One region of the Exiguobacterium sp. s189 genome, then DNA from elsewhere that is predicted to be linked to it. Evidence: riboswitches for the same ligand, from Rfam matches in the RefSeq annotation. Region 1 holds a riboswitch; each other region holds the start of a gene.

Region 1 (3,262 bases):
TGCGGTTGAAAAGCAATTTCATTATAGAGGATATTCCGTGTATACTCAATGCTAGAATTCAAGCATCATTGGACAGAAGCAGGACTCACATGAAATCGTGACGAATCTTTACTATTAGATCTTGAAATGTCCCATGCTAGGAGGGAACACATGAACCACTTTCGTAAGATGTCCGTGCTCGGTTGGAGTATATGGAGTGCCCTGTTCATCTTCACCATCGCACTATTTGCATTGGATATCCTACACGCCCCAACAATCGATTCGTTGTCATTTATTTTAATTTCGTTGCTTGTCATCATTTTTCAACTCGACTCGATCGAAGTCAAAGGTGTGTACTTCACATTTTCTGAAAGTATCGTTTTAATCTTATTTTTATTCTTTGGATTTGAAACAGCACTCATCGTCAACCAAATCGGGGTGTTCGTCTTTCAATTCGCCAACTTGAGACCGAAAGTCGCCATCCGTCGCTTCCGGTTCACATATCCGTGGAATGCCATTACGGCGTACTTAGAGATCGTCATACCAGCAGCTGTCTATCTCGCCCTAGGTGGGGAGACCAGTCTCAACTTTTATTCGCAAGATTCGTTCGTGCCGCTCGCTGGATTGTTCCTTGCCATCTTCTTAAACACGGTGTTTCAAAAGTATCAGGTGAAATGGTGGTTCCGCGTCGACATCGCATTGAGCGACTTTATGAAGATTGCGTTCTATACGTACGTCGTCAGTTTGATTTTCATCTTAGCGGCAGCGTTTTTCCGAGAGACCAACTTACTCGTCGTCAGTAGCATCGCCGCTGCGTTGACGTTCTTCATCAAGCGGCTTCTCATTCAAAAAGAGCGACAAGATGCATTTAAATCCTTGATTGAGCAATACGATGAAGCGAAAGAGGCCGTTTCCTTGTCACAGAGCGAGGCACAAGCCATCGAAGTGTTTTTAAGTCAATGCGAACAGCTGAATCATTATGATGAAGGGTATGTCGAGTTTAAATTGTTTGAACGCACCCTGTACTTTGATTTAAAGACGCGACAGCCCATCGATCGACCCATCGTCTTTACGTTGCTTGAAATGAGTCAGCCAATCGAGCAAGTCCTCGATTATGAGATGCGCTTTGAATGGGATACTTCCCTTTCTGACGCCTTCCATGACGATTACCACAGCTTTGTTTCTGTCCGCTCGGAGGAAATTGAAGAGATTCGTACATGGATTGTCATGACGGGAGAACCTGTATACGGTTATCCGAAGATTATTCAGCATGAAATCATCAAATTGTTAAAATCGTTCAACCGGACCATTAGCCGTTGTCACGAACGGGACCGCCTCTATACCGAGAGTCGGACGGACAGTTTAACGCTTCTCGCCAATGCGCGTGCGTTTTATGAATATGGCATTCAACAAATATCCGATATGTCGGTATATCCGATATCGGTCGCCATGCTCGATATTGATTTTTTCAAAAAGATCAACGATACGTACGGTCATCAGGTCGGAGACCATGTGTTACAAGAGTTCGGACGACGAATTCGTCAGGTACTTCGTCCCGATGACTTTGCGGCACGTTATGGCGGCGAAGAATTTATTTTGTTGCTCAATCATTGTGACATGAACCAAGCGATCGAAATCACGGAGCGGATTCGCCATCAAATCGAAGCGAAACCGTTTCATGTCGACCACCATGAAATTTCTGTCACCGCGTCCATCGGGGTCGACACAATCGAAGCGTTCGGGAAGAAGCGTCTCGATGATACGATTCGAAATGCGGACCGTGCCCTGTATGTTGGTGGAAAATATGCAGGACGTAACCGCGTGGCGCACTTCAACAATTTAACGACGTAAACTCCCCTTTCTCACATCGAATTGGGGAGTTTTTAGGTTGACAACTAGATTTGAAACAGGTACGTTAGGGAACGTGTTTGATAATAGGATAACTTAACTTTTTATCGAGAGAGACGGAGGGACTGGCCCTATGAAGTCTCGGCAGCGGGGAACCTGTGCCAAATCCAGCGGACATACGTCCGAAAGATGAAAAGGGTATTTCACACGAAGGACCTTTTTCTCAAGAAAAAGGTCCTTTTTATTTTTTAGTGAGGTGATTATTTTGGAACAACCAACAGCAAACAAGTGGGCACTTCTGCCGTTACTCGTCTTCTTGCTCTTTTTCATCGGGGCGGGTGTCTACTATGGGGACTTCTATAAGTTTCCTGTACTCGTTGCGGCCATCATCGCCTTGATGGTTGCAGCATTCATGACAAAAGGAAGTGCCACTCAAACCGTCGAGCGCATCGCGCAAGGTGCCGGAAATCCGGGAATCATCATTATGATTTTTATCTTCTTACTGGCCGGTGCCTTTTCAACGGTAGCCGAATCAATCGGTGCCATCGACGCGACGGTCAACGCGGCGTTGACGCTTTTACCCCCATCGCTTCTCTTAAGTGGACTATTCGTCATTGCTGCTTTCATTTCAATGGCAATGGGTACATCGACCGGAACGATTGCGGCACTTGCGCCGATTGCCCTCGGTATTCATGAGGAAAGTGGTGTGAACGTCGCCATCGCAGCCGCGGCAGTGGTCGGCGGAGCCATGTTCGGAGACAACCTTTCATTCATTTCGGATACGACCATTGCTGCCGTAAGGACACAACGGACGAACATGCGCGATAAGTTCCGAACGAACTTCTGGATCGTGCTACCAGCTGCCATCATCACGACGATTTTACTCGCCGTCTTGTCGAACGGTGAATCGACGGTCGATGTCGCCGTATTCGAATGGTATAAACTCATTCCGTATCTCGCGGTCATCGGACTGGCGTTAACGGGACTGAACGTCATTCTCGTCCTGTTAGGAGGGATCACGCTAACAGGAATCATCGGTCTTCTCGACGGAAGCTTATCCGTCACAGCATTTGTGACCGCTATCGCCGATGGCATGGTCGGTATGGCTGAAATCTCGTTCTTGACGTTACTCATGGGCGGACTCGTCGGTCTTATTTCGCACAACGGAGGACTCACGTATTTACGTGATGCGCTGACGTCACGGATTCAAAAACGTGCTGGTGCCGAGTGGAGTATCGCGGGTCTCGTCAGTGCGACGAACGTAGCGACCGCGAACAATACGATTTCTATTCTTGTAGCCGGACCACTTGCCGCGAACATTGCGGACGAATATGATATCGAACGGAAGAAATCAGCAAGCGTACTCGATATCTTCTCATGTGGTGTACAAGGGATTCTTCCATATGGAGCGCAACTCCTCATCGCCGCAGAGTTG
Region 2 (3,262 bases), on a different contig from region 1:
CATTCTAACCTGTCCTTTCTCTAATCCGCATACGTACCATTGTAGCGGACGTCAGAGACGGGTGCAACTTACGAATAATCTGGAGGCGTCGGTCGTGTGATGAACTGTTCGAACGCATAAGCGACACGAATCAAATCTCGTTCCGCAAAGCTCGTTCCCGTGAACGATAGACCGAACGGGGCCCCACTCTCTTTTCGTTTATAAGGGATCGTGATTGTCGGGTGTCCTGCTTTCGCAGCCATGTCATAGTTCATGTCATGTGGCAGGACGATTGCGTCCAGTTTTTGCCCTTTTAATAGCTCATCCATTCCGTCCACTTTTGCGAAATGAACATCATCAATCCGACGGTCGAGATAACTAGCTTCGATGAGACGCCCTGAACGTGCATCTGACTGTTCAAAGATGGTCTGCCCGTGCGGAATCGATTCGGGGTGGTCCGCGTTCCATTCGATCAAGTCGGAAAGCGTCTTAAATGGCACAGTTGTGTTCGCAAGGTACGCCTCAATCCCAAGCTTGAATTCATCAAACAAAATATCTGCCTGTTCTAATGCATCGTGTTTCGGTAACGTGATCTCGACGAGTTCAACCTCGGCTTGACGCAACAATCGAAGTGCCTGTTCATACAAACCGACTTCTTCGTCTGAAATAGTTGGCTTGATAAATCCGACACGCATCCCGACCGCTTGACGGACATCGAGACATGTCACATAAGGCGGTCCGACTGGAGTTTCCCATGTCGCAGGATCAGCCGAATCTTCACCACACATGGTCTGCAAGGCAACGACCGCATCACGAAGGGTACGCGCCATCGGTCCAGCCGTATCCTGAGAACGTGAGATTGGAATGATTCCTGAACGACTGATCAAGCCGACGGTCGGCTTGATTCCGACGATACTATTATGCACACTCGGGTGTACAATCGAGCCGCTCGTCTCAGATCCAACGGCAAGTAGTGTCAAGTTCGCCGCAACCGCCGAAGCCGATCCAGAACTCGATCCCCCGACATCTAATTGGTTGCCATAAGGGTTCTTCGTTTGTCCGCCAACAGCACTCCAACCATTCGGCATATCTTCCGTTAAAAAGTTCGCCCACTCGGACAGGTTCGCTTTTCCGAGAATGATTGCCCCGTCAGCTCGCAATCGTTTCACGAGCTCGGCATCTCGACCTGCAAAATGATGTCGCATGGCGGCGGCACCTGCTGTCGTACGCATCAGACCGGCTGTCTCGATATTGTCCTTAATTAAGACGGGGATGCCGAGGAGTGGTTTGCGTACTCCTTTTTTATAGGCCCGGTCTGCCGCCTCTGCCTCGAACAGGGCGTCCGGATTCACCTGGATGACGGCATGAAGTCGCTCATTATATGCAGCAATCCTTCTAAGATAATACGCTGTTATGTCTCGTACCGTGAATTGTCCTTCTTTATATCCACGATGTGCACGTTCAATCGTCAGTTCATGTAATTGGATTTGTTCCATCCTACATTCCTCCTTTATCTCTCCCACTTTATTCGTGCTCTATGCCTGATTTCCTTTTCGTATCGCCAAGTCGATGTGTTCTTGTTACACTTAAGAAAAAACAGGAGGTTCCTATGACACGCTCCTACATATTCGTGCTACTCGCTGTCTTCGGTCTATTTTTCTTGCAGTTATACGGAGAAAATGTGCCCTATGGTCCGTTCATTTCAATCGGGTTGATTGGATTCATCATCGTCTTGACGATTTTTCAGCTGAAGCGAAAACCGAATCATTGACGAAAGTATTTTGAGGGTGGTATGATGCTCTCACCAACTACATATCGATATCAAGAGTGAACGAGAGATCTGGCTCCATGACTTCACAGCAACCTGCCACAGGCAAGGTGCTACGACCAGCAAGGGAAACCTTGGACGATATGACGAGAGCGCTCATGTCATCCGACGTGAGCGCTTTTTTGTTGAAATACGATTTGGAGGGAACGACAAGATGGAAAAAGCAACATTTGCAGGTGGCTGTTTTTGGTGCATGGTAACACCTTTTGAAGAACTACCAGGGATTGAAGGAATCGTATCCGGCTATATGGGCGGAGAGGTCGACAATCCGACGTATGAAGAAGTCAAAACGGGAACGACTGGTCATTTAGAAGTCGTTCAAATCACATATGACCCATCTCTGTTCTCATATGAGCGTCTCCTCGAGCTATATTGGATTCAGACCGACCCGACCGATGACGGTGGTCAATTTCAAGACCGTGGGCCTCAGTATGCCCCAGCCATCTTCTATCACACGGAGGAACAACGAATCGCGGCTGAGGCGAGTCGCGATGTGTTAGCTGCAAGTGGTCGTTTCACCGCACCGATTGTCACAAAAATCACTCCGGCGACGACATTCTTCGAAGCGGAAGAGTATCACCAGGATTACCACAAAAAGAATCCAAAACACTATAAAGAAGACCGGGCCATCTCGGGACGTGACGAGTTCATTGAGGAGAACTGGACCGAAACCGTATAACGGTCATCAGGCGCGAATGTTAGCATTCGCGTCTTTTTATAAGCCCAATAATCGGGAAAAGGCTAATAATGGTTCATACATCCGAAAAGGAGGACTCATACATGAATACAAGTACGAAACTCATCATCGGTGTGATCGGCATAGCCGTGATCGCCGTCGCCTGGTGGCTCATCTCACCGCTTTTCTTGACAGAGACAGTCGATGAAGGATTACCACCGACAGCTGTTGAGACGCCTGCTCCAGAAGAAGAGACAGAGGAAAAGACACCGGAAGCACAACCGAGTCAAACCGAAGTAGCGGGTGTGTTCATGGACGGGGAGAAAAATTATGAGACAACCGGCACGATTCGCTCCGTCGAGGCAGAAGACGGGACGTATCTTCGATTTGAAGAGTTCGAGACGACAAACGGACCTGATTTATTCGTCTATTTGATGAAACCCGGACAAGAGACGACCGAAGGGATTCGACTTGGAGCACTTAAAGGGAATACAGGAAACCAAAACTATTTAGTTCCGGCAGATATCGATCTGTCAGAATATAGCACCGTAGTGATTTGGTGCCGTGCTTTTAGTGCGACGTTCGGGACTGGAGAACTGGCTGTAACGAGTGAATGAATTGACTGAAGGGTGGCTGAACAAATTGGCCACCCTCTTTTCAATTGAAATTGCCTAAAAAATAAAGACCAATCATCCAACATTAATTGAGAACATGCTATCATATATGTAAATAAGTGTAATTCAATTGAGGAGGTACGATTATGGAGCAGACATTCTCAC
Region 3 (3,262 bases), on a different contig from region 1:
CGCCCCAAAGTAAGCGATGGCCGGTGCTCCCCGAACTTGAAGCGATTTGATCGCCTGTTCGGCCTGTTCGAGCGTTATCACTTCGACATAGCGCTCTTCTTGCGGCAACTGTGTCTGATCTAAAATCGTCAACACTTCCGTGTCGGCATCGAAATGTATGCTTTGCACACTCATACCCGCACCTCCGATAGGACTGGAATCAGCTGATCGATGGATTGAATCTGATGACGCTGTTTGATGAGACGCGTGCCAAGTTCTAGGGCATGACGTTTCCGTTCGATGCGCAGGTCATCCGGCAATGTCTCTAAGTCGGCGACGCCCGCTAGACCGGCCGTCCGCCGAATCAATTCGCAGCCTGCGTAGCCGATGGCATCACTTAAAATCGATGGCAACAGTTCATCCACGAAACCTACCGTGTTGAACGGCTCGACTGCCTGTGTGAAGCGTGTACGGAACGTTTTCTCGAACGTCTCCCAAACAGTGAGCACTTCTGTGAAGCGTTCGAACCGCTTCAACGGATGCGCATATGTCGAGAACACCAAGTGAGCGATGATTTGACCGATGTCAAAACCGAATGGGCCGTAAAACGCAAACTCAGGATCGATGATTTTCGTTTCTTGACGCGTCGCAAAAATGCTTCCTGTATGTAAATCCCCATGTAGCAACGCTTCGTGTTTAGTCACGAACCCGACCTTCAATTTCGTCACTTCAATTTTCAAGGCGAGGTCTGACCAAAGCTGCTCCACGTCTAAACGAAGAGCCGTTTCGATTTGATTCGATTCTGCATCACGATACGGATCAGTGAAGATCAGTTTTTCTGTGATATCGCATAGCTCTGGATTGTAATACTCTTTTTCGATTTGTTTCTTGGCGAGCGGTCCTTTCGCATAGTCAGATGTCGCAAACAACGTTTCCCCGAGGAATGTACCGACGTGACGCGCCAAATTCGGATAGCTCTCTCCTTTTAGGAAACCCGTCCGGACGATTTCAAACGCTGACAAATCTTCTAAAATCGTATAGGCGAGTTCACGGTCGCTACCGAGTACATCTGGTACGAATTGTGGTACGACTTTTGAAAACTCACGGAGTGCCAGTTGTTCGATCCACGAACGGTCAAGCGTGAGCGGCCAGCTCTCTCCAACGACTTTTGCGTACGGCAACGCCTGTTTCACGATTAATGACGTTTCTCCTTGACGAATGCGAAAGACGAGATTTAAATTTCCATCTCCGATTTCCTCACATTCTGCAATCCCCTCTTCTAGTAACCCCAACTGTCGAACGTGTTCGACGACACTTTGTTCTGTAAACGCCTCATAAGCCATGATGATTTTCCCCTTTCTTGAATCTATGCATGAAAAAAGCCCCTTTCTCCGCGAGAAAGAGGCACACCCAAATTGGTTGTTCCTCTCATCTTTCAGACATATGTCTGGTGGATGTAGCACCGTGCCAAATGGTCGGTTGCTGCGGCGTCGTAGGGCCAATTCCCTCTGCCAACTCGCGATAAGAGTAAATGATGTAATTGTGTTTGACGTGTTGAGACGAATATTACGGACTAGGCACGCTAGTTGTCAATCCTCTATTTTCGGTCGACTCCCTATTTTTGACACGCATATATAGAAACATTATTTTCAAACTTTTTTTCTCAAAAAAAGGAATTGACGAGTGAGCGATTCTATGTAAAAATTCAATTAAATTTCACAACTTCACAACTATTCTTATCAAGAGCAGACGGAGGGACAAGCCCGATGATGTCGCAGCAACCGACCAGAGATGGCACGGTGCTAATTCTTGCAGCTATCGCTGAGAGATAAGAGTTCATTGTTTTCGAATGACCTCTTGCCAAGCCAAGAGGTCATTTTTTGTTTGACCTGAAAGGAGGAACTTATGGGAATCATCGCTACTTATGAAATCAAACATACCGATCACGTCGAACGCGTGGCTGAAAAAATCGCACATGAGCTGACTGTCGGGACATGGACCGAATTGAACCATCTCGAGCAGCATCAACTACAGGCGTTCCGCGGTGAGGTCATCGATACCTTCCAACAGGAAACGACGAGTCGTTTCTCGATTCGTTACCCGCTACATAATGTGACGCCGGACTTTTCGTCCATTCTGACGACGACATTCGGAAAGCTGTCGCTCGACCCAAGCGTCCAACTTGTCGACCTAACGCTCCCAGACGAGCTCGAATCGGACTTTCCGGGTGCCGCATTCGGAGTCGAAGGTGTCCGCGACATCCTTCGCGTACACGACCGACCGCTCGCCATGAGCATCTTCAAAGGCGTCATCGGGCGTGACCTTAATTTTTTGGCGACACAACTTCGTGACCAGTTTACAGGTGGCATCGATCTCGTGAAAGACGATGAGATTTTATATGACAACCCGCTCACCCCATCGATCGAACGGGCTCGAATCGGAGCATCAATCATTCAAGAACATCAAGAACTGACGGGTCGTTCCGTTCTATACGCCGTCACGTTGAGCGGACCCGTTTTCACCTTACGCGATCAGGCAAAACGTTTGATCGAAGCGGGCGCGACCGCACTGTTGTTCAATGTGTATACGTACGGGCTCGACGCATTACGAGAGCTCGCCAAAGATCCTGAGATTCACGTCCCGATTTTGGCACATCCCGCTTTCGCGGGAGCGTTGACCGGATCGATTCGTCATTCCCTCCTTTTCGGGAAACTGATTCGACTCGCCGGGGCGGACTTGACGCTCTTCCCGTCGCCATATGGTTCACTCTCGACACCGAAAGACGAAACACAACAGATTCAAACGTATGCGACGGAATCCCATTGGACGAAACCGATTCTGACGGTCCCGTCTGCCGGGATTCACCCAGGACTCGTTCCGGATTTGATTCGTGACTTCGGAACGGATGTCGTCATCAATGCAGGCGGTGGGATTCATGGGCATCCCGACGGTGCGGTTGCCGGTGCGAGGGCATTCCGCCAAGCAATCGATCAGGCAATCGGTAAAACGAGCGAGACCGATGCGTTATCGACTGCGCTAAATGCGTGGGGTGCGCGATGAGTACGCACATCATCTGTGACTTCGACGGGACCATCACGGAAGAAGATAACATCATCGCGTTGATGCGACGCTTCGCCCCACCTGAATGGGTCGAACTCAAAGATGGTGTTTTGAACCAAACGCTCTCCATTCGAGAAGGCGTTGGTCAAATGTTTAACTTACTCCCGAGTCATCAGCTAGCTTTATACCGCGACTTTCTGCAGTCGACCATCACGCTTCGACC

What was found. Region 1 has a riboswitch for S-adenosylmethionine ahead of KNO99_RS07490 (Na+/H+ antiporter NhaC family protein). Riboswitches for the same ligand answer to the same signal wherever they lie in the genome.
Region 2: another riboswitch for S-adenosylmethionine. It lies ahead of msrA (peptide-methionine (S)-S-oxide reductase MsrA); the one in region 1 lies ahead of KNO99_RS07490 (Na+/H+ antiporter NhaC family protein).
Region 3: another riboswitch for S-adenosylmethionine. It lies ahead of mtnK (S-methyl-5-thioribose kinase); the one in region 1 lies ahead of KNO99_RS07490 (Na+/H+ antiporter NhaC family protein).

The regions. Positions count from the first base shown of each region.
Region 1 is NZ_JACSKM010000004.1:205,786-209,047, reverse strand. It holds gene KNO99_RS07495 (GGDEF domain-containing protein) at 151-1,830, shown strand; SAM riboswitch class I at 1,929-2,023, shown strand; gene KNO99_RS07490 (Na+/H+ antiporter NhaC family protein) at 2,093-3,262, shown strand, end outside.
Region 2 is NZ_JACSKM010000010.1:403-3,664, reverse strand. It holds gene rlmN (dual-specificity RNA methyltransferase RlmN) at 1-3, opposite strand, end outside; gene KNO99_RS12010 (amidase family protein) at 69-1,475, opposite strand; gene KNO99_RS12005 (hypothetical protein) at 1,589-1,750, shown strand; SAM riboswitch class I at 1,795-1,894, shown strand; gene msrA (peptide-methionine (S)-S-oxide reductase MsrA) at 1,962-2,486, shown strand; gene KNO99_RS11995 (DM13 domain-containing protein) at 2,588-3,100, shown strand; gene KNO99_RS11990 (hypothetical protein) at 3,244-3,262, shown strand, end outside.
Region 3 is NZ_JACSKM010000001.1:366,716-369,977, forward strand. It holds gene mtnA (S-methyl-5-thioribose-1-phosphate isomerase) at 1-174, opposite strand, end outside; gene mtnK (S-methyl-5-thioribose kinase) at 171-1,322, opposite strand; SAM riboswitch class I at 1,405-1,507, opposite strand; SAM riboswitch class I at 1,713-1,814, shown strand; gene KNO99_RS01855 (2,3-diketo-5-methylthiopentyl-1-phosphate enolase) at 1,885-3,039, shown strand; gene KNO99_RS01860 (2-hydroxy-3-keto-5-methylthiopentenyl-1-phosphate phosphatase) at 3,036-3,262, shown strand, end outside.